3 regions of the Ideonella alba genome follow, and region 2 is predicted to be linked to each of the others. Evidence: predicted binding sites of a transcription regulator. Region 2 holds the regulator's gene; each other region holds the start of a gene.
The links. Region 2 encodes FNR, which switches genes on or off when oxygen is low (the NO sensors DNR and NnrR bind a similar motif). Its sites were predicted from a motif close to TTGATNNNNATCAA; they were not measured.

Region 1 (7,220 bases), on a different contig from region 2:
GTCCTTGGCATGGCAGGCCAGGCAGCCGGCCTTGTTCATCGCCTCATCGGCCTGGGCCAGGGCGCCGGCGGCGGCCAGCGCCAATGCGGTGGCGATCAGCAGTGTCTTCATGGGCTTCTCCTTCGCGGAGGGCGGGCAGGGCCGGACCCCGCCCGCCCAGGGTCAGTAGATGTCGTGCTGGGTGTTGTTGACGTTGAAGTGACCCGTGGGCGTGATCAGGCGCGGGTCCTTGATCACCGCCTTGAGCTTCAGCGTCCTGTCGTCCACCACCACCAGCGCGCTCTGCTTGTTCTTGGCGCTCCACACCGAGAACCAGACCTCGTCGCCGGCCTTGTTGTACTCAGGCTGGACCACGCGCTTGGCACCGTCATCGCTCAGACCGGCCCATTCGGCGATCGGCAGCACGGTGAAGCCCTTGGCCAGGTTCTTCACGTCGTACACCGCCACCGACTGCGACAGCTTGGGATCGGGGTTCAGCGGCGTGTCCACATACAGGTGGGTGGACTTGGGGTGGCTCTTGATGAACAGCGAGCCGCCGCCCTGGCCCTTGACCGTGTCCACCACCTTCCAGGCCTGCTGGGGGTGGCCCTTGGGGTCGGTGCCGATCATCGAGATCGTCTCGTCGCCCAGGTGGCTGGTGGCCCAGACCGGCCCGAACTGCGGGTGCGTGAAGTTGGCGCCCCGGCCCGGGTGGGGGATCTTGCCGACATCGATCAGCGCGGCCAGCTTGCCTTCCTTCAGGTCCACCGCGGCCACCTTGTTGGACTGGTTGGCGGCCACCATGAAGTAGCGGTGGGTGCTGTCCAGGCCGCCGTCGTGCAGGAAGCGGGCGGTCTCGATCTCGGTGGTCTTGAGGTTCTTCAGGTTGGAGTAGTCCACCAGCAGGGTCTTGCCGGTTTCCTTCACGTTGACCACGAACTCGGGCTTGAAGTGGCTGGCCACGATCGAGGCCACGCGCGGCTCGGGGTGGTACTCCTGCTTGTCCACCGTCATGCCGCGGGTGGCGACGATCTTCAGCGGCTCCAGGGTGTCGCCCTTCATGATCGTGTACTGCGGCGGCCAGTAGCTGCCGGCGATGGCGAGCTTGTCCTCGAAGCCCTTGTACTTGCTGGTGTCGACCGAGCGCGCCTCCAGGCCCACGCGGATCTCGGCCACGTTGTCGGGCTTGGGCATCCACAGGTCGATCATGTTGATCTTGGCGTCGCGGCCGATCACGAACAGGTAGCGGCCCGAGGCCGACAGGCGGCTGATGTGCACCGCGTAGCCGGTCTTGACGATGTTGATGATCTGCTTGGTGTCGCCGTCGATCAGCGCCACCTCGCCGGTGTCACGCAGCGTGGTGGAGAAGATGTTGGCGATGTTGTAGTCGTTCATCTTCTTCGTCGGCCGCTGCTCGGGCGGGACGATGACCTTCCAGGTCTTCTTCATGTCCTCCATGCTCCACTCCGGCGGTTGCGGAGGGTCCTGCTGGATGTAGCGCGCCATCAGGTCGGTGGTCTTCTCGTCGAAGTCGCCGCTGGTCTGCCAGTTGGGCATGCCCGCGGGCGAGCCGTAGGCGATGAAGACCTTTAGGTAGTCGGTGCCCTTGCCCAGCGTGATGTCCGGGGTCAGCGGCTTGCCGGTGGCGCCCTTGCGCAACACGCCGTGGCAGCCGGCGCAGCGCTCGAAGTAGATCTGGCGGGCCTTGTCGAACTCGGCCTGCGTCATCTGCGGGGCCTTCGGGTTGGTGCTCTGGTACATCGGCTCATTGGCCAGGGGGGAGCCGCCCGCCTGGTAGTTCATCTCGGGCTGGGTGACGGCCTTCTTGTCCTGCGCCAGGGCGCCGGTGGCCAGCAGCGTCGCGAGGGTCATCGCGGTGAGCCGGGCAATCGTCGGAGCGTTCATGGTGTGTCTTCGTTCCTCGAGGAGCAGCGCGTGGGTCGGCCCGTGCAGGGTGCAGGGGGCGGGCTCGCCGGGCGGCTGTCCATCGTCGAAGCAGCGAGCGTCGGCATCGTCCCGCCGCCGGGTCGGGGGTGTCCTTGAACTGGTTCAAGGACGGCACCGAGCCTGGCTCGCGAAGATGCCGCCATGCCCAGAGACCTTGACCATCCACCGCGCCGCTTCGGCACGGTCACGCTGCTCGGCGCCGGTCCGGGCGATCCTGAACTGCTGACGGTGAAGGCCGTCAAGGCATTGCAGCGCGCCCGCCTGGTGCTGCACGACCACCTGGTCGGCGACGAGGTGCTGGCCCTGCTGCCGCCGGGCTGCGAGAAGCACTATGTGGGCAAGGAGTCGGCACGCCACGCGCTGCCGCAACGCGAGATCACCGCGCTGCTGGTGCGCCTGGCACACCAGGGCCATGACGTGCTGCGCCTGAAGGGCGGCGACGGCTACATCTTCGGCCGCGGTGGTGAGGAGGCCCAGGCGCTGGCCATCGCCGGCGTGCCCTTCACGGTGATCCCGGGCCTGACCGCAGCACAGGGCGCCGCGGCGGCGGCGGGCATTCCGCTGACCCACCGCGACCACGGCCGCGCGCTGGTGCTGGCCACCGGCCATGGCCGCGAGGGCCACCCGCTGGACCTGGACTGGTCGCTGCTGGCGCGGCCGCAGCAGACCAGCGTGATCTACATGGGCGTGGCCCACCTGCCGGCGATCTGCGCCGGCCTGGTGGCCCATGGCTTGCCGGCCCACACGCCGGCTGCGCTGGTCGAGCGCGCGACGCTGCCCGGTCAGCGCTGCGTGGACGGCACCCTGGCCACGCTGCCCGCGCTGGCCGCCGAGGCCGGCATCCAGCCCCCGGCGCTGATCTTCGTGGGTGAGGTGGTGCGCTTGCGCTCGGTGCTGGCGCCGGCGCAGCGCGTGGCGCCCGCAGTCCGCTGACTAGGGCCTTGGGGGAGAATGCAAGGGAATCCTCGCCCGCGCTCCTCGGCAATGCCCGCCACCGATCCCCATGCCCACCTCGCTGGCAGCCAGGCGCGCACGCTGGCCTATGCGTTCGACCTGTGTGCCAGTGCGCTGGGGCTGTTTCCGGCGAGCTATGTGGCCTACCTGAACGAGTCGCCGCACACGCCCGGCGTGACCGAGTTCGCGGTGCTGTTCCTGGCCTATCACGCCTATTTCCTGGGGCTGCGTGAAGGCGTGACTCCCGGCAAGCGCGTCATGAACCTGGCCGTGCTGAGCCGCCATGGCCAGGCGCTGGGGCCGGTGCAGGGCCTGTGGCGGGCGGTGCTGCTGAGCCTGCCCTGGCTGCTGATCGCGGCCGGCGACCACCCGGCCCTGCAGCAAGGGATGTCGCTGACGATCTGGGCAGGGTTGCCCACGGCCGGCACCGCGTGGTTGCTGCTGGACCTGGTGCTGATCGACAGCCTGCGAGACCGCCGCTCGCTGACCGATCGCCTGGCGGCGACGCTGGTGGTGCGATTGCCGCCGCCCGAACCGCACCGGGCGCCAGCGATTCCGATGTACAGCGCGCGTGACGCCGAGTTCGGTGACCCGCCCAGGCGGCCGCCCGAGCGATGAGCGGTCATCCCGCACGCGCGGTCGTCGCCGTGCTGTGGCAGCTGTGTCGGCTGCTGGCGTTGGCCGTGCTGGCCTTCGCCGTCTGGGGCTGGACCTCTGGGCAATGGGCCGGTCGCCTGTTTCCGCTGGTATGGCCGCGACCGTACCTGGAGATGGTCAGCGCCACCGCCGTCGGCTCGCTGGCGGCGGCGGTGGTCACCGTGCCCTGGCTGACCCGCTGGTGGCCGCAGCGCTGGGGATGGGCGGCCCTGGCGGTGGCGTCGCCGATGCTGCTGCTGCGGGGCAGCGGCCTGCTGTCCTACGCGGGTTCGGGCGAGACGCGCATCCTGGTGATGTCGGTCGTCGAAGCGCTGCTGCATGCGCTGGCCCTCGTGGGTGGGGCGGCGTGGTGGCGCCGCCGGCATGGCACCATGCCACCGCTTCCAACGTCCCTCCGCCATGACCCCTGACGACACCGATCTGGCCGTCCTCGCCGACGCGCTGATCCACAGCCGCCAGCACATCGGCCCCAAGCGCCTGGTCGCGCCGGGGCCGGACGAGGCCACGCTGCGCGTGCTGCTGGCGGCGGCCGCCGCGGCGCCCGATCACCAGCAGCTGCGGCCGTGGCGCTTCCATGTGCTGGGCCCGCAGGCGCGGGCGCGGCTGGGCGAGGCCTTTGCGCAGGCGCTGCAGGAGCGCGATCCCGCGGCCACCGAGAGCCAGGTGGCCGATGCCCGTGACAAGGCGCTGCGGGGCCCGGTGCTGCTGCTGGCCGTGGCCGACCTGCGCGCCGACGAGCCCGGCGTGGCCGAGGCCGAGCGCCTGGTGTCGCTGGGCGCGGCGATCCAGAACCTGCTGCTGGCGGCGCAGGCGCGCGGCTGGGGCAGCGGGCTGACCAGTGGCCGCTCGATGCGCTCGACCGCGCTGCGCCAGGCCTTCGGCCTGCAGGAGGGCGAGCACGCGGTGTGCTGCATCACGCTGGGCACGGTCAGCCGCGCCAAGCCGGCGCGGCTGCGGCCCGCGGTGGACGAGATCGCGCGCTGGGAGCCCTGAGGCAAGGCCGAGCAAGTCCCTCGCGGCGACTGGCTCGGCGTCGCCCTGGTCAACGGGCCTTCGGATCCTCGGCGGCCGGCTCGTAGGGGCTGTGCAGGTCCACCACCTTGGCGGCGCGCTTGCGCATGTGGATGTTGAGCATCTCCACGCCCAGCGAGAAGGCCATCGCGAAGTAGACGTACCCCTTGGGCACGTGGTGGTCGAAACCCTCGGCGATCAGCACCACGCCCACCACCACCAGGAAGGACAGCGCCAGCATCTTGATGGTGGGGTGGTCCGAGACGAAGCGGCCGATCGGCGCGGCGAACAGCATCATCAGGCCCACCGAGGCGATCACCGCGGCGATCATGATGCGCACGTCGCTGACCATGCCCACCGCGGTGATGATCGAGTCCAGCGAGAACACCAGGTCGACGATCATGATCTGCACGATCACCGCGGCCAGCGTGGTCTTCACCGCGGCCGAGGCATGGCCCTCCTCGCCTTCGAGCGAGCCGTGGATCTCGGTGGTGCTCTTCCAGATCAGGAACAGGCCGCCCAGGATCAGGATCAGGTCGCGCCCCGAGATGCCCTGGCCGAAGATGGTGAACAGCGGCTGCACCAGGCCGACGATCCAGGCCAGCACCAGCAGCAGGCCGATGCGCATGAACATCGCCATGAACAGGCCCAGGCGACGCGCGAACTCCTGTTTGGCCTTGGGCAGCTTGTCGACCAGGATCGAGATGAAGATGATGTTGTCGATGCCCAGCACCAGCTCCAGCGCGGTGAGGGTGGCGAAGGCAATCCAGGCTTCGGGGCTGGTCAGCAGTTCCATGGGCGCGTCCTGTGTTCGGGCGCGCGATGATAGGGGCGGCGGAGCTCCCTTGGGAAGTGCCGGGGATCTTCAGGTCCCCGACGGGGCGGAGGCCGCCGCGTCCAGATCGGCCGGCTCAGCGCCGGAGGGCTCCCTGTGGGCGATGCCGAAGTGGCAGTCGATGCAGGTCTTGCCTTCGGTCGCCAGTCGCCGGTGCTGCTTCTGCGCCGTCTTGCCCTGCAACTCGGGGTCCATGGCCTGAACGTTGTGGCAGCTGCGGCACTCGCGCGAGTCGGTGGCCTTCATGCGCTGCCACACCTGCTGCGCCAGCGCCAGCCGGTGCTGCTCGAAGCGCTCGGGCGTGTCGATCTCGCCGGAGAAGTGGCCGACGATGTCCTTGACCGCGCCGAGCTTGCGCCACAGCACGTCCGGAAACTCGTGCGGCACATGGCAGTCGCCGCAGCCGGCCTGCACGCCGGTGCGGTTGCGTGCGTGGATGGTGTGGCTGTACTCGGCAAAGTTGTTGTCCTTCATCTCGTGGCACGTGATGCAGAACTCGGTGCGGTTGGTGGCGTGCAGGCCGGCCGTGCCACCCAACGCGATGGCCATGCCCAGCAGCACCAGGGCGAGCGCACCCAGCCAGCCGCGCCAACCCGATGACGGACGCCTCATTTGAGCTGCAGCACGAAGGCGATGACATCAGCGCGGCCCTGGGCATCACCCAGGCCGTCGTACTTCATCTTGCCGCCGGGCACCACCTTCTTCGGCGCCGTGATGTAGGCGTCGATCTTCTCGGGCGTCCAGGTGATGCCGCTGGCTTTCATGGCGTCGGAGTAACCGGCGAAGCTGGCCACGGTGCCCGCCTTGCGGCCGTTGACGCCGGTGAGGGTGGGGCCCTTCTTGTCCTTGCCGGGCTGGGCGCTGTGGCAGTCGCCGCATTCCTCGGCAAAGGTGTCGGCGCCGCGTTTGGCGTTGCCCTCGGCATGGGCCAGCGCCGCAGCGCCGGCCAGCAGGATCAGGGGAATGGCGCGGCGCATGCTCACAGGCTCCACCAGAAGAACAGCATGGTGGTGTTGTTGTCGCGGGCGCGGCGGTCGACGCCATTCACGTCGTCGATGTAGTGGCTGCCGCCGTTGAACTTGCTGTAGCCGGTGTACTGCAGGCCCACGCGCAGGTTGGCCCAGGGCGAGCCCCAGGAGCTTTCCTTGCCCCAGGGCGTCCAGTCCAGCTGCAGCATGTAGCCGTTGGTGTCGGGCCTGGCGCTGTAGGAGCTGCCGCCCCACAGGCCGGTGTCGGCACTGCCGCTGCTGCCGAACAGGCCGGCGGTGGCGCCCCAGGTCTGCTGCCAGGTGTAGGAGCCGGTCAGGCGCCAGGTCTTGAGCGAGCCGCTCGCGCTGCTGGCACCGCCGGCGGCCTGGGTGGCGTTGAGCTTCTGGCCCTCGTGCATCCAGCTGGCGTTCAGCGTATAGATGTGCTCACGGTTGCCCAGCCACTGGTAGCCGGCGTCCAGGCCCCAGTCGCTGAAGTGGTCGGTACTGGACGGTGCGCCGCGGTCCGGCGCCAGCGCGGCGGACAGGCCCGAGAGGCCGACATGCCAGTTGTCGCGCTTGCGGTCGTCCAGGTAGGCCAGGCGCCAGTACAGCGCGGGGTGAGACAGGCGGCCCACGTCCTCGGCGTTGATGGCGCTGATCGCCTTGGTGGAGAGCGACTTGTACAGGCCCAGCTCGCCATACCAGTGCTTGTCATGCAGCGCATACAGGTTGGCGCCCAGCACCGCGCCGGCCAGGTTCTCCATCATCGGCGTCGGGCCCTGGCCGAAGCCGAAATCGCTGGCGGTGTACGGGAAGCGCCACTGGCCCAGGGTGTTGAAGGGGTCGGTCAGCGTGGGGTTGCCGTT
Region 2 (7,220 bases):
TTCGGCGCTGGGGCTGGATCTGGCGCAGGGTGGTGCCACGCCCGAGGACAAGCTGGCCGTCGTCGCCCAGGCCCAGGCCGCCGGGCAGGTCTGCGGCATGGTGGGCGACGGGGTCAACGACGCCCCGGTACTGGCGCGTGCCGATGTGTCTTTCGCGATGGGGCATGGCGCGCTGGTCTCGCGCGTGCACGCCGACGCCGTGGTCAGCTCGAACCGCCTGGCCGATCTGGTGATGGCGCGCCAGCTGGCCCGGCGCGCCATCGGCATCGTGCGGCAGAACCTGATCTGGGCCGCGGCCTACAACGCGGCCTGCATTCCGCTGGCGCTGGCAGGCTACCTGCCGCCCTGGGCCGCGGGTCTGGGCATGGCGCTCAGCTCGCTGCTGGTGGTGGGCAATTCGCTGCGGCTGGCCCGCTGAAGAGAGTCGCGATGGAAGTGATGTGGTTGCTGATCCCGCTGTCTGCGGTGCTGGTGCTGGGGATCATCGGCGTGTTCGCCTGGGCCCTGCACCGGGGTCAGTTCGACGATCTGGAACGCGAGGGTGAGCGGATCCTGCAACAGGAGGTCACCCCGGTTGATGCCGATCAAGCGGCCGCAAGACCGCTTACAAAACAATCCTGATCCTAGGGTTACCTGAGTCCCTTTGAGTCTCAAGAAGAAGGAGGCCTTCAATGGCAAATAGTTCCGCACCGGGGCAACCGGTCTATGAAGACGGAGTCGTCCGATGGTTTGCTGTCCTGTCCGTCGTGTACGGCATCGTCGGCATGCTGGTGGGCGTCATCGTCGCTTCCCAGCTCGCCTGGCCTGAGTTGATCAACGGCATTCCGTGGCTCAGCTACGGTCGCCTGCGACCGCTGCACACCAATGCAGTGATCTTCGCCTTTGGTGGCTCGGTGCTCTTCGCCACCAGCTACCACGTGGTCCAGCGCACCTGCCAGACCCGGCTGTTCGCGCCTGGCCTGGCCTGGTTCACCTTCCTGGGCTGGAACCTGACCATCGTGCTGGCGGTGATCACGCTGCCGCTGGGCATCACCACCGGCAAGGAATACGCCGAACTGGAGTGGCCGATCGACATCCTGATCACGGTCACCTGGGTCGCGTACGCCGTGGTGTTCTTCGGCACGGTGGGCATCCGCAAGGTGCGCCACATCTATGTGGCGAACTGGTTCTTCGGCGCCTTCATCATCGCCGTGGCCCTGCTGCACATCGTCAACAGCGCTGAAATCCCGGTCACGCTCACCAAGAGCTACTCGGCCTACGCCGGTGTCCAGGACGCGATGGTGCAATGGTGGTACGGCCACAATGCCGTGGGCTTCTTCCTGACCGCCGCCTTCCTGGGCATGATGTACTACTACATCCCCAAGCAGGCCGAGCGTCCGGTGTACTCGTACCGCCTGTCGATCGTGCACTTCTGGGCGCTGATCTTCACGTACATGTGGGCGGGCCCCCACCACCTGCACTACACCGCGCTGCCGGACTGGACGCAGTCGATCGGCATGATCTTCTCGCTGATCCTGCTGGCACCGTCGTGGGGCGGCATGATCAACGGCATCATGACCCTGTCGGGCGCCTGGCACAAGCTGCGTGACGACCCGATCCTGAAGTTCCTGATCGTCTCGCTGTCGTTCTACGGCATGTCGACCTTCGAAGGTCCGATGATGTCGATCAAGACCGTCAATGCGCTGTCGCACTACACGGACTGGACCGTCGGCCACGTGCACTCCGGTGCCCTGGGCTGGGTGGGTCTGGTGTCGATCGGCTGCCTGTACCACCTGATCCCGCGCATGTTCGGCCGCAAGGCGATGTTCAGCACCAAGGCGATCGAGCTGCACTTCTGGATCGCCACCATCGGCATCGTGCTCTACATCGCCGCGATGTGGATCGCCGGTGTGATGCAGGGTCTGATGTGGCGCGCGGTCAACCCCGACGGCACGCTGGTCTACAGCTTCGTCGAGAGCGTCAAGGCGACCTATCCGTTCTACGTGATGCGCGTGCTGGGCGGCCTGCTGTACCTGAGCGGCATGTTCATCATGCTCTGGAACGTCGTGATGACGATCGCCAACGGCAAGGCCGTGTCGGTGCCGGTGCCCGCCGTCGCTGCCCACGCCTGAGCCCGAGAGAAGGAGAAACAACATGGCTAGTCACAAGCCGACGGGTCACGAGAAGATCGAGACCAGCAACTTCCTGATGATCGTGCTGATCCTGGTCACCGTCGCATTCGGTGGCCTGGTGGAGATCGTGCCGCTGTTCTTCCAGCGCTCGACGACCCAGCCGGTCGAGGGCCTCAAGCCCTACACCGCGCTGCAACTGGCCGGTCGGGACGTCTACATCCGCGAGGGCTGCTACAACTGCCACTCGCAGATGGTGCGCCCCTTCCGCGCCGAGACGCTGCGCTACGGCCCCTACTCGGTGGCCGGCGAGTTCGTCTACGACCACCCGTTCCAGTGGGGCTCCAAGCGCACCGGTCCGGACCTTCACCGCGTGGGCGGCCGCTACTCCGACGAGTGGCACCGTGTTCACCTGAACAACCCGCGTGACGTGGTGCCCGAGTCGAACATGCCGTCCTACCCGTGGCTCGCCAAGACGACGCTGAACCCGGCCGAGCTGGCGCCCAAGATGAAGGCCCTGCGCGTGGTCGGCGTCCCCTACACGGACGACGAGATCGCCAAGGCCGCCGACGAGGTCAAGGACAAGACCGAGATCGACGCCGTCATTGCCTACCTGCAGGTGCTGGGCACCGCTCGCAAGTAATCACCGGAGCGACTGATGGAATTCGACATCAATGTCTACCGCAGCGCGATCACGGTGCTGGCCATGGTGCTGTTCCTGGCGCTGATGGTCTGGACTTGGCAGCGCAAGCGTCAGTCTGCGTTCGACGAGGCGGCCCAGCTGCCTTTCCTCGAGCCCGATGTCGCAGACCCGTCCTCTGAACGGCAATGACGTGCGCGGCGGCTGCTTGCGGCCGCCGACACCAAGGAGAAAGTAATGAGTGATTTTGTGAGTTCGTTTTGGTCGCTCTATGTGGTGGCCATCGTCGCGGGCGGTCTGGTGTTCTGCCTGGCCGTCCTGATCGGCGCGAGCAAGCACCGCCCGATGGCCGATGACAACACCACCGGCCACACCTGGGACGTTGACCTGCGTGAGCTGAACAACCCGCTGCCGCGCTGGTGGATGGGCCTGTTCCTGATCACGGTGGTGTTTTCGATCGCCTACCTGGCCCTGTACCCGGGCTTCGGCGCGGCCGAAGGTGGCCTGAAGTGGTCGTCGGCCGGGCAGCTGCAGGCCGAGCAGGCCAAGGCCGCCGAGGCGATGAAGGCGGTCTATGCCGAGTTCAACGGCCAGGCCCCTGAAGCGCTGGCCAAGAACCCGAAGGCCATGGCCATCGGCGAGCGCCTGTTCGTCAACAACTGCGCGCAGTGCCACGGCTCCGACGCCCGCGGCAGCAAGTCCTTCCCCAACCTGACCGACAACGACTGGCTGGGTGGCGACGGCAGCCCCGCGTACATCGAGAAGACCATCGTCGAAGGCCGCCAGGGCGTGATGCCCCCGATGGCCGCAGCGGTGGGCACCGCCGAGGACGTCAAGGCGGTGGCCAACTACGTGCTGAGCCTGTCGGGCAGCGCCCACAACTCGGTGGCGGCCCAGGTCGGCAAGCCGAAGTTCGCGGCCTGCGCCGCCTGCCACGGCCCGGAAGGCAAGGGCACCCAGGCCCTGGGCGCACCGAACCTGACCGACAAGATCTGGCTGCATGGCTGGGGCGAAGCCCAGGTCGTCTCCATGATCAACAACGGCAAGACCAACGTGATGCCCGCCCAGGGCGCGCGTTTCACGCCGGATCAGCTGAAGGTCCTGACCGCCTACGTCTGGAATTTGTCCCAGAGCACGAAGGTCGCCGCGCAGTGAGTTAAATTGGCGGCATGAGCGATACCCCCACCCCTATCCAAGCCAGCAACGTCAACCCCCCCGCAGCGTCGGCGCCCGATGGCGACACGGTCGAGGCGGTGGTATCGCTCTACCAGAAGACCCGGAAAATCTATCCGCGGGCCGTCAGCGGCCAGTTCATCAAATGGCGCTGGGCGCTCGTGTGGGCGACCCAGCTCCTTTTTTATCTGCTGCCCTGGGCGCAGTGGAACAACCGCCAGGCCGTGCTCTTCGACCTGGTGTCCCGCCGCTTCTACATCGGTGGACTGGTTCTCTATCCGCAGGACCTGATCTACCTGTCGGCGCTGCTGATGATCTCGGCCTACGCGCTGTTCCTGTTCACTGCGGTGGCAGGCCGGCTGTGGTGCGGCTACGCCTGTCCACAGACGGTGTACACCGAGATCTATCTGTGGTTCGAGCGCGTGATCGAAGGCGATCGCGCGCAGCGCATGAAGCTCGACGATGCCGCCTGGAGCCGTGACAAGCTCTGGCGCAAGACGTCCAAGCAGGTGGTCTGGATCCTGTTCGGCCTGTGGACCGGCTTCACCTTCGTCGGCTATTTCACCCCGATCCGCACGCTGGCCGCCGAGGCCATGACCCTGGGCTTCGGCCCCTGGGAATGGTTCTGGGTGCTGTTCTATGGTTTTGCCACCTACGGCAATGCCGGCTACATGCGCGAGCAGGTCTGCAAGTACATGTGCCCGTACGCGCGCTTCCAGAGCGCGATGTTCGACAAGGACACGCTGATCATCAGCTACGACACCGAACGCGGCGAGCCGCGCGGTGCCCGCTCCAAGAAGGTCGACCCGAAGCAGGCGGGCCTGGGTGCCTGTGTCGACTGCGGTCTGTGCGTGCAGGTCTGTCCGACCGGCATCGACATCCGCAAGGGCCTGCAGTACGAGTGCATCGGCTGTGCCGCCTGCATCGACGTCTGCGACGGCATCATGGACAAGTTCGGCTACCCGCGTGGCCTGGTGCGCTATGTCACCCAGAACGGCCTGCGCGAACACCTGAACTTCAGCCAGATGCTGCGCCGCATCTTCCGCCCGCGGGTGCTGGTCTACACCGGCATCATGCTGGCGATCCTGGTGGCCTTCGGCATCAGCCTGGCGCTGCGCGAGCCCTTCCGTGTCGACGTGGTGCGCGACCGTGCCTCGCTGGCGCGCATTGTCGAGGACGGCAAGGTCGAGAACGTCTACCGCCTGCAGGTGATGAACGCGGCCGAGAAGCCGCAGTCCTACCGCATCGGCGTGTCCGGCATGGACCAGATCGTGGTCACCGGCCAGACCGAGGTGGACGTCGGGCCGGCCGAGGCGCGCTGGATCACCCTCAGCGCCCAGATCCCGTTCGAGTCGGCGCAGCAGGCGGGCGCCGGTGCGCATACCATCCAGTTCTCGATCGAGCGCGTGGCCCATGACGATGTCGCGGCCACCACGCTGCACGAAAAGTCCACCTTCCTGGTGCCGCGATGACGGCTGCAAGCATGAGCAACACGAACCCGCCCGCCGAGGGCAGTCCCGAGCCCAAGCTGCCCTGGTGGCGCTACCGCATGCTCTGGCTGGTCATCGGGGGACCGTTGCTGGTGGTGGTGGCCAGCGTGAGCACCGCCTACGTGGCCATCAAGGGTCAGGACCCGGTGCTGATCAAGGACGAAACGGCGGAGTCGCAGCGTGGCAAGACCGAGCCCGATGCCCAGACGCCGGCGATGCAGGCCCGCAACCACGCGGCCACGCCCGAGCAGCGCTGAGCGCCCACCCGTCACCAAGGACAACGGCGCCCGCGGGCGCCGTTGTGCTGGATGGGGCAGGGCGGGCTCAGCTGGGCGTGCCGTTGACCAGTTGCTGCAGCCCGGCCTGGTCAATGATGCGGATCTGGCGCTGCTTCACCTCCAGCAGGCCTTCGTCCTGGAACTTCGAGAAGGTGCGGCTGACCGTTTCCAGCTTCAGGCCCAGGTAGCTGCCGATCTCTTCGCGCGTCATGCGCAGGATCAGCGACGAGGCCGAGAAGCCACGCGCCTGCAAACGCTGCGTCAGGTTCAGCAGGAAGGCCGCCAGCCGCTCTTCCGCACGCATGCTGCCCAGCAGCAGCATCACGCCGTGGTCACGGACGATCTCGCGGCTCATGATCTTGTGGAACTGGTGCTGCAGGTCGGTGAACTCGCGTGAGAGGTCTTCCAGCTGCGAGTAGGGGATCACGCAGACCTGCGAGTCTTCCAGGGCCACGGCGTCGCAGGTATGGCGGTCGGCGCTGATGCCGTCCAGGCCCAGCAGTTCGCCCGCCATCTGGAAACCGGTGACCTGGTCGCGGCCGTCCTCGGACGAGACGCAGGTCTTGAAGAAGCCGGTACGCACCGCGTAGAGCGACTGGAAGGGATCGCCCGAGCGGAACAGCGTGTCGCCACGGCCCACGGTGCGGCGGGTGGCGACCAGCGCGTCCAGGCGCTCCAGGTCAGGCCGGCCGAGTCCGACGGGCAGACACAACTCTCGCAGATTGCAGCTGGAGCAGGCGACCTTGAAGGTATCGCACCGCACCCGGGAGGTGGATTCGCTCATTGCGCGCATTATCACCCGTGGCCCGGCCACATCCTGAGCAACGTCATCCGATGAATCGCATGTCCTGAACATGATGCCTCTCGTTGAGTGCGGGTATTCTTGTGGTCCCGACCGCGGTCCGACTTGAGGCAGGTCAAGCCTGTGGCGTGCCAGTTTGGCACCATGCCGGCATGTCACAAGCCATCCATGCTCCCGACACCCTGCTGCCGGTGGAGCTGCTCCAGCGCTTCGATGTGCCGGGCCCGCGATACACCTCGTACCCAACCGCCGACCGGTTCGTCGAGGCCTTCAACGGCGAGGATTACCGCCGCGCACTGCAGCAGCGGGCCGAGGGCGCCCAGGTCGGTGGCAAGAAGCCGCTGTCGGTCTACGTGCACATCCCGTTCTGCGAGTCGGTGTGCTACTACTGCGCCTGCAACAAGATCATCACCAAGCACCACGAGCGCGGCGCCGAATACCTGGATGTGCTGGAAGCCGAGATCGCGCTGCACCGGCAGGTGCTGGGCGAGTCGGTGAACGTCTCGCAGATGCACTTCGGCGGGGGCTCGCCCACCTTCCTGAGCGACGCCGAACTGGCCCGCCTGATGGCGGCGCTGCAGCGCTGCTTCAAGCTGGCGTCGGATGCCGAGGTTTCGATCGAGGTGGATCCGCGCACCGCAGACCGCGGCCGTCTGGCCCACCTGCGTGCCATCGGCTTCAACCGCATCAGCTTTGGTGTACAGGACTTCGACCCCGATGTGCAGAAGG
Region 3 (7,220 bases), on a different contig from region 2:
AGGATCGTCGAACCGCGGCTGACCAGCTGGGTGTCCCCATCGGCGTCGACACTCAACGAGGTCGTGGTCACACCCACCGGTGCACCGTCGACACTGAAGGTGACGATCTCCCGGAAGCGCGGCGCAGGCGGCTCGGCGTCGCCGGTGCGCAGGGCGCTGGTCAGCGTGCGCGTCAGGGTCTCGAAGGTCTTGGCGTAGCCCACCTGATCGTGCGCGCAGAGGAGCGCTGCATCGCCCACGTTGGCGGCGAACTGGTGCAAGGCGCCGACCCGCTGCTCGCCTTTCTGCGTCACCCGGTAGATCCACTGCAGGCCCAGAAAGGCATGGGGCCCGACGGCGCCGGCGGCGGTGCGTTCAATCACCCGCGCCTCGACCGAGCCCATGGACTTCGCGACCTGGGCGAAACCGGCTTCGGAGGACACGACCAGCAGCCGCGCCAGATCACGCGACTCGCGGGCCACTTCGCAATGCACGGTCAGCGTGTCGTCCACCACGATGCTGAAGGCATAGCCCTCGTCCTGCAGCACCGGCTTGCGGTCCACCCGGCCCTGGACCTGGGTGCGCAGCCAGCCATCCTCGCTGCTCAGCGGCACCGGTGCGGGCAGGCGGGCTTCGCGGGCCTGGGCCTCGACCAGCCAGGCGGGCAGCCCCTGGGCGGGCGCCGGCAGCGCGAGGGCGCACAGCAGCGCCAGGCCAGCGGCCCGGTCGATTCGGATCATGGGTGAGTCTCCCTGTTCTTGGTGGTGATGAACGCCCTGATTGTGCCGCCACGGCCGGCGTGGCCGTCCGCCAGGCGCCTGCCGATCAGCGGCGCATCAGTCGCTTGCGGGCCTCTTCCACCCCCAGCACCAGGGCCGCCAGCGCCAGCAGCACCGGCAGCGTGCTGCCGTCCAGCGGCACGGTGTGGAACAGCGCATTCATCGCCGGCAGGTAGAGCACCGCGGCCTGCAGCACCACGCTCAGGCCCAGCCCGGCGGCCAGCCAGCGGTTGTGCAGCGCCCGGCGGCTGAAGACGCTGGCGGTGGCGCTGCGGCAGCTCAGCATGTTGAACCACTGGGTCAGCGCCACCAGGGTGAACACCTCGGTGCGGGCCTGCTCCAGCGCTATCCCCACGCCCAGCCGCCACTGGAACCACACGAAGGCCACCGCCGCCGCGCTGAGGGCCATCAGGGCGGCGCGCAGCAGCATGCGGCGGTCGAACAGGGCCTCATCGCGTGCGGTGGGCGCACGGCGCATCTCGTCGCCATCGGCCGGGTCCATGACCAGGTTCACGGTCAGCGTGCCCTCGGTGACGATGTTGATCCACAGGATCTGCACCGCCACCAGCGGCAGCGGCAGGCCGGCCACCAGGCACAGCAGCAGCAGGATGACCTCGTCCACCGAGGTGGCGAACAGGTAGAGGATGACCTTCTTCAGGTTGGCATAGACCACCCGGCCCTGCGCCACCGCATGCACCAGGGTGGCGAAGTCGTCGTCGGTGATGACGATGCGTGCGGCGCTCTTGGCCACCTCGGTGCCGCTGCGGCCCATGGCCACGCCCACGTCGGCGCGGGCCAGCGCCGGCGCGTCGTTCACGCCATCGCCGGTCATGGCCACCACCTCGCCGCGGGCCTGCAGCGCCTCGACGATGCGCAGCTTCTGTGCCGGCTGCACGCGGGCGAAGACAGCGATGGCCGGCAGCGCGTCCAGCAGTTCGGCCTCGCCCATGCGCTCGAGCTCGGGGCCGTCGACGGCGCGGTCGTCGGGGCCGGCGATGCCCAGCGTGCGCGCGATCGCCAGGCCGGTCAGCTTGTGGTCGCCGGTGACCATCACCGGGCGGATGCCCGCGGCCTGGCAGGCGGCCACCGCGGCGGGCGCGGCCTCGCGCGGCGGGTCGATCTGGCCGACCAGGCCGAGCAGGCGGCCCCGCGCCACCAGGTCGGAGTCATCCACCGCAGACGGGGCCTGCGGATCGACGGCGTCGATCACCGCCAGCGCCAGCACCCGCAGCGCCTGGCCGGCCAGCGCCTCGGCCTGGGCGCGCGCGGCCTGCAGCGTCGCAGGGCGCTCGGCGCCGCACAGGCGCAGCACGGCCTCCGGCGAGCCCTTGACCAGCCATTGGGCGCGGCCATCGGGCCCGGGGTGCAGCGTGGCCATGCGCTGGGTGTCGGCGTCAAAGGGCTGCTCGGCCAGCCGGCGTGTGGCGGCGCGGGTGGTGTCCACGTCCAGACCGGCCTTGGCGGCCAGTGTCAGCAGCGCGCCCTCGGTGGGGTCGCCGACGATGCGCCAGACTGCGCCATCGGCGGGCGGCAGCAGCTGGGCGTCGTTGCACAGCACCGCGGCACGCAGCAGCGCATGCAGATCCGGCAGCGCAGTGGCCTGCACGGGCCCGTCTGCCGCCAACAGCGTGCCCTGCGGGGCGTAGCCGCTGCCCTGCACCTGCAGACGCTGGCCGCCCGTGTCCCCCGGCAGCCACAGCGCGACCACGGTCATCTCGTTGCGGGTGAGCGTGCCGGTCTTGTCACTGCAGATCACCGTGGTCGAACCCAGCGTCTCCACCGCCGCCAGTCGGCGGATGATGGCGCCGCGGGCGGCCATGCGCTGCATGCCCACGGCCAGCGCGATGGTCATGGCCACCGGCAGGCCCTCGGGCACCATCGACACCATCTGGCTGATCGCCACCATCAGCACCTCGGCCAGCGGCATGTCGCGCCACAGGCCCAGCGCCATCACCAGCGCGAACAGGCCCAGCGCCGCCAGCGTCAGCGCGCGGCCAAAGCGCTCCAGCCGTTGCTCCAGCGGCGTGGGCGGCTCCTGGGCACGCTGGGTCAGGCCGGCGATGCGGCCGATCTCGGTGTGCCGCCCGGTGGCCACCACCAGCGCGCGGGCGCGGCCGGCGGTGACCAGCGTGCCGGCGTGCAGCATGCAGTGGCGGTCGGCCAGCGCACTGGCTTCGGGCACGGCGGCCACGGTCTTGGTCACCGGCACCGATTCGCCGGTCAGGGCGGCCTCGGCCACCTGCAGCCGCACGGCCTCCAGCAGCCGTGCGTCGGCCGCGACCGCATCGCCCGCGGCCAGCAACAGCACATCGCCCGGCACCATCGCATGGGCCGGCGCCAACTGCTCGGCGCCGTCGCGCCAGACCCGCACCTGCACCGCGGCCAGCTGGCGCAGCGCCGCCATCGAGCGCTCGGCACGCCCCTCCTGCAGGCTGCCCAGCAGGCCGTTGATCAGCACCACCACCACGATCACCGCCGCATCACCCAGGTGACCCATCGCCAGCGCCAGCCCAGCGGCGACGCCCAGGATGGCGATCAAGGGACTGCGCAGCTGGCGCAGGAAGATCGCCCAGTACGGGCGCGTGCTGGGCTCGGGCAGCGTGTTGGGGCCATGCACGGTCAGGCGGCGCGCCGCGTCCTCGGCGCTCAGGCCCAGTTCGGCGTCGGTGCCCAGCTGCTGCAGTGCGGCCGCCGGTGGCAGGGCGTGCCAGTCGGTGCGGGGGGCGGCATCAGCGTTCACGGCGGCACAGGATCACAGGCGAGACCTGTCGATTCTGTGGTGGGCGACCACCTGTTCAGCTTGACCCTGGACAAGCCACGGCGGCACGTGGCCCGCATTCCGCGGGGTTCTCAACCCAGCAGATTGGCCAGCTTCAGCAGCGCCAGCAGCAGCATCCACAGCACCACCGAGCGCCAGACCAGACCGACCAGGCTGCCCAGGTGGCCCAGTTCGGGCGGCAGGCCGGGGGTGGAGCCGGTGGCGTCGGTGGCGTCGGTGTCGCCGCTGGCGAAGGTGCGGCTGCGGTCAGGCGTCACGCCCGGGGCGGCCGCGCCGCCCAGCTGCACGCCCACCGCACCGGCCGCCGCCGCGAGGATGATGCCCTCGTTGGCGTGCTTCCACAGGCCGGCGTCGCGGCGCCAGCCGGCCACCGCATCCTCGAAGTTGCCCACCACCGCGAAGCCGAAGGCGGTGAGGCGGGCCGGCACATGGTCGATCAGGTTGAAGGCGCGCTGGGACAGCTCGCGCAGGTTGTCATTCACCGGCACGCCCAGGTGGTGGCTCTTGAAGGCCCAGTAGCGGCTGCCGAACTCGGCCATGCGGTAGAGCACCGCGCCGGCCGGGCCCAGGCCCAGCGCCGCCAGCACCACGTAGCAGAAGAACACGCCGAAGACATGGCGGTGCGCGGCCAGCAGTGCGTGTTCCAGCACGTGGCGCAGCAGTTCGGTGCGCGGCAGCTCGGACGCATCCAGGTGGCGCCATTCGGCCAGCAGGCGGCGGGCGCCGTCCTCGTCGCCCTTCTCCAGCGCCTCGCGGATGTCGGTGAAGTAGTGGCTGAACTGGCGAAAACCCAGCGTCAGGTAGATCACCAGCACATCGAAGGCCAGCGCCAGGAAGAAGCTGATGTAGGTGGCCAGCACCCAGTGCAGCGCCCAGGCCAGCAGGGCCGGCACGATGACCGTCACCACCCAGACGATGCGCGCGTGCTGGGGCTGGCCGGCGTCGAAATTGCGCCCGGTCCAGCCGACCCAGTCGGCCAGCGTGTCATGGACCCAGTTGTCGCGCGGCAGCGGCTTGATCTGCTCAAGCACCAGCGCGAAGAGGACGGCGAAGAAACTCACGCTGGCGATGATACCCAGCGTTGGCGGCTCAATCGTCGGCCAGCAGGTGGTAGAGATTGCGCAGCATCGCGGCTGTGGCGCCCCAGATGAAGAAGCGGTCGGGCTGGCCCGCCGGGTCGGGCGACCAGGGCATGGACAGGAACTCGCGCCAGACGCCGGGCGCCGCCTCGAAGCGGTGGCGCCGGTGGTGCGCCGGGTTCATCAGAAAGGCCAGCGGCACCTCGAAGGCCTCGGCCACCTCGAAGGCGTCCAGCGCCAGCTGGTGGTCCGGGTCGACCAGGCCGACCACCGGCGTCACCACGTAGCGGGTGACCGTGGTGTAGGTGGGCAGGCGGGCGATGACCTCGATCCGCTCGGCGCCCAGGCCCACCTCCTCGTGGGCCTCGCGCAGCGCGGTGGCCACCGCGTCGGCGTCCTCGGGGTCGGTGCGGCCGCCGGGAAAGCTGACCTGGCCGGCATGGTCGTGCAGGTGGGCGGTGCGCTCGGTCAGCAGCACCGACAGCCCGTGCGGCCGCGGCACCAGCGGCACCAGCACCGCGGCGGGCGTGGGTTCGCGGTCGAAGTGCAGGTCGTGGCGGTTGCCGTCGCCCGCGATCGGAGCGACGCGTTCATGGGCGCCCGCCAGGCGCTGGCGCAACAGCGCAGGCTGCAGCCGCGCCGGATCGATCGCCGGCAGATGGGCGTCGGTGGACAGGACCGGGATGGCGCGGGGGTCGCGGATCAGGCGGCTGGGTCGGGTCGGCGGCGCGTTCATGCCCGGCCATGATAGGCGGCTCGCCCCGTCAGCGCAGGCTGCCCACGTAGCGCCGCATCGCCACGCCCAGCGGGCTGCTGGGCGTGGCGGCCGGCCGCACCGGCGCGGCGGGCGGTGGCGGCGGGAACAGGGCCTCGGCCAGGCGGTTGGCGCGCTCGACACAGTCGGCCTGGCCGCTGGCCCGCGCCAGCGCGATGATCTCCTGCGCGTAGGCGGCATCGCGAACCAGCCATTCGACGTCGGTGACGCGGCCGACATGGCGGCGCAGCACCACGTGCAGATGGGCCGCCAGGGCCAGCTTCTCGCTCTCCAACATGGGTCACTCCCGGGTCGTGGGTCAGTCGATGCGTTCGCCGTGCTGGGCCAGATCCAGCCCCAGCCGCTCCTGGTCGGGTGTCAGGCGCAGGCCGACCAGGGCGTCGACCAGCCACAGCAGGAACGCGGTGGCGACGCCGCTGTAGAGCAGCGTGGCGCCCGCGGCGGTGGCCTGCGCCGCCAGCGAACCGCTGACGCCGCCCACCAGCGGCTCGGCCAGCACGCCGGTCAGCAGTGCACCGACCAGGCCACCGATGCCGTGCACGCCGAACACGTCCAGCGAGTCGTCCACGCCCAGCAGGCGTTTCAGACCGGTGGCGCCCCACAGGCCCGCCAGACCCGCCACCGCGCCGATCAGCACCGCGTTGCCGGGGCCGACGAAGCCCGAGGCCGGCGTCACCGCGACCAGGCCGGCCACCACGCCGCTGCACAGGCCCAGCAGCGTGGGCGTGCGGCGCAGCGTCCATTCGGCCAGCATCCAGCCCAGCGCGCCGGCGGCCCCGGCCAGTTGCGTGGCCAGCATGGCCATGGCGGCGCGGGCATCGGCGGCCCCGGCCGAGCCGGCATTGAAGCCGATCCAGCCCACCCACAGCAGCGCCGCGCCGGTCATCGTCTGGCCCAGGTGCGAGGGGGTCAGGGCCTCGCGCCCCCAACCCTGGCGCGGGCCCAGCCACCAGGCCGCCACCAGGCCGGCCACGCCGGCGTTGAGGTGGACCACGGTGCCACCGGCGAAGTCCAGTGCGCCGCGCTGCGCCAGCCAGCCCTCGGGCGACCAGACCCAGTGGGCCAGCGGCGCATAGACGCCCAGCGACCACAGTGCGCTGAACCACAACAGGGCGGCGAAGCGCATGCGTTCGGCCACCGCGCCCACGATCAGTGCGGGCGTGATGACGGCAAAGCTGAGCTGGAACATCGCGAACACCGCCTCGGGCACCGAGGGCATCAGCGGGTGCACGCTGGCCAGGCCCTGTGGCTTGTCCACGCGCAGGCTGGCCATCCAGGGGTGGCGCCAGTCGCCGATCCACCCATCACCAGGGCCGAAGGCCAGGCTGTAGCCGATGGCGAACCACAGCAGGCTCACCAGGGCGGCGATGGCCAGCACCTGCGCCAGGGTGCCCAGCACGTTCTTGCGCCGCACCATGCCGGCGTAGAACAGCGCCAGGCCTGGCAGGCTCATCAGCAGCACCAGCGTGGTGGCGCTGATCATCCAGGCGGTGTCGCCGGCGCTGAGTTGCGCGACCGGCACCAGGGCTGGCAAAGGGGTGGCCATCGACGTCCTCTTGTTCTGTACTGCCCCCAGGACTCAGCAAGAACCCTGCCCAGCAGCGCCGCGCCGGGACGAAAAAAAACCGCCCCGGTGGGGCGGCTTTCTTGGGGGCAGGCGCGAGGCCGGCGATCAGGACAGCTTTTCCTTGATGCGCGCCGACTTGCCCGAGCGCTGGCGCAGGTAGTACAGCTTGGCGCGGCGGACGTCACCGCGGCGCTTGACTTCGATCGAGGCGATCAGCGGGCTGTAGAGCTGGAAGGTCCGCTCGACGCCTTCGCCGCTGGAG

Region 1: the regulator FNR is predicted to act here: its motif matches at 2,019-2,032, upstream of cobA (uroporphyrinogen-III C-methyltransferase).
Region 3: the regulator FNR is predicted to act here: its motif matches at 3,559-3,572, upstream of KAK03_RS20295 (cation-translocating P-type ATPase).

The regions. Positions count from the first base shown of each region.
Region 1 covers NZ_JAGQDD010000004.1:190,711-197,930, reverse strand. The annotation lists gene KAK03_RS08595 (c-type cytochrome) at 1-111, opposite strand, end outside; gene KAK03_RS08590 (cytochrome D1 domain-containing protein) at 163-1,884, opposite strand; gene cobA (uroporphyrinogen-III C-methyltransferase) at 2,068-2,859, shown strand; gene KAK03_RS08580 (RDD family protein) at 2,911-3,498, shown strand; gene KAK03_RS08575 (hypothetical protein) at 3,495-3,947, shown strand; gene KAK03_RS08570 (nitroreductase family protein) at 3,937-4,530, shown strand; gene KAK03_RS08565 (TerC family protein) at 4,580-5,344, opposite strand; gene KAK03_RS08560 (NapC/NirT family cytochrome c) at 5,414-5,995, opposite strand; gene KAK03_RS08555 (c-type cytochrome) at 5,992-6,360, opposite strand; gene KAK03_RS08550 (cytochrome c1 protein) at 6,363-7,220, opposite strand, start outside.
Region 2 covers NZ_JAGQDD010000006.1:154,043-161,262, forward strand. The annotation lists gene KAK03_RS10785 (heavy metal translocating P-type ATPase) at 1-418, shown strand, start outside; gene ccoS (cbb3-type cytochrome oxidase assembly protein CcoS) at 430-621, shown strand; gene ccoN (cytochrome-c oxidase, cbb3-type subunit I) at 672-2,111, shown strand; gene ccoO (cytochrome-c oxidase, cbb3-type subunit II) at 2,134-2,751, shown strand; gene KAK03_RS10805 (cbb3-type cytochrome oxidase subunit 3) at 2,767-2,940, shown strand; gene ccoP (cytochrome-c oxidase, cbb3-type subunit III) at 2,986-3,903, shown strand; gene ccoG (cytochrome c oxidase accessory protein CcoG) at 3,918-5,393, shown strand; gene KAK03_RS10820 (nitrogen fixation protein FixH) at 5,405-5,668, shown strand; gene fnr (fumarate/nitrate reduction transcriptional regulator Fnr) at 5,736-6,473, opposite strand; gene hemN (oxygen-independent coproporphyrinogen III oxidase) at 6,644-7,220, shown strand, end outside.
Region 3 covers NZ_JAGQDD010000020.1:15,450-22,669, reverse strand. The annotation lists gene KAK03_RS20300 (hypothetical protein) at 1-719, opposite strand, end outside; gene KAK03_RS20295 (cation-translocating P-type ATPase) at 805-3,498, opposite strand; gene KAK03_RS20290 (CobD/CbiB family protein) at 3,609-4,598, opposite strand; gene KAK03_RS20285 (CoA pyrophosphatase) at 4,627-5,352, opposite strand; gene KAK03_RS20280 (hypothetical protein) at 5,381-5,668, opposite strand; gene KAK03_RS20275 (ammonium transporter) at 5,690-6,937, opposite strand; gene rplS (50S ribosomal protein L19) at 7,064-7,220, opposite strand, start outside.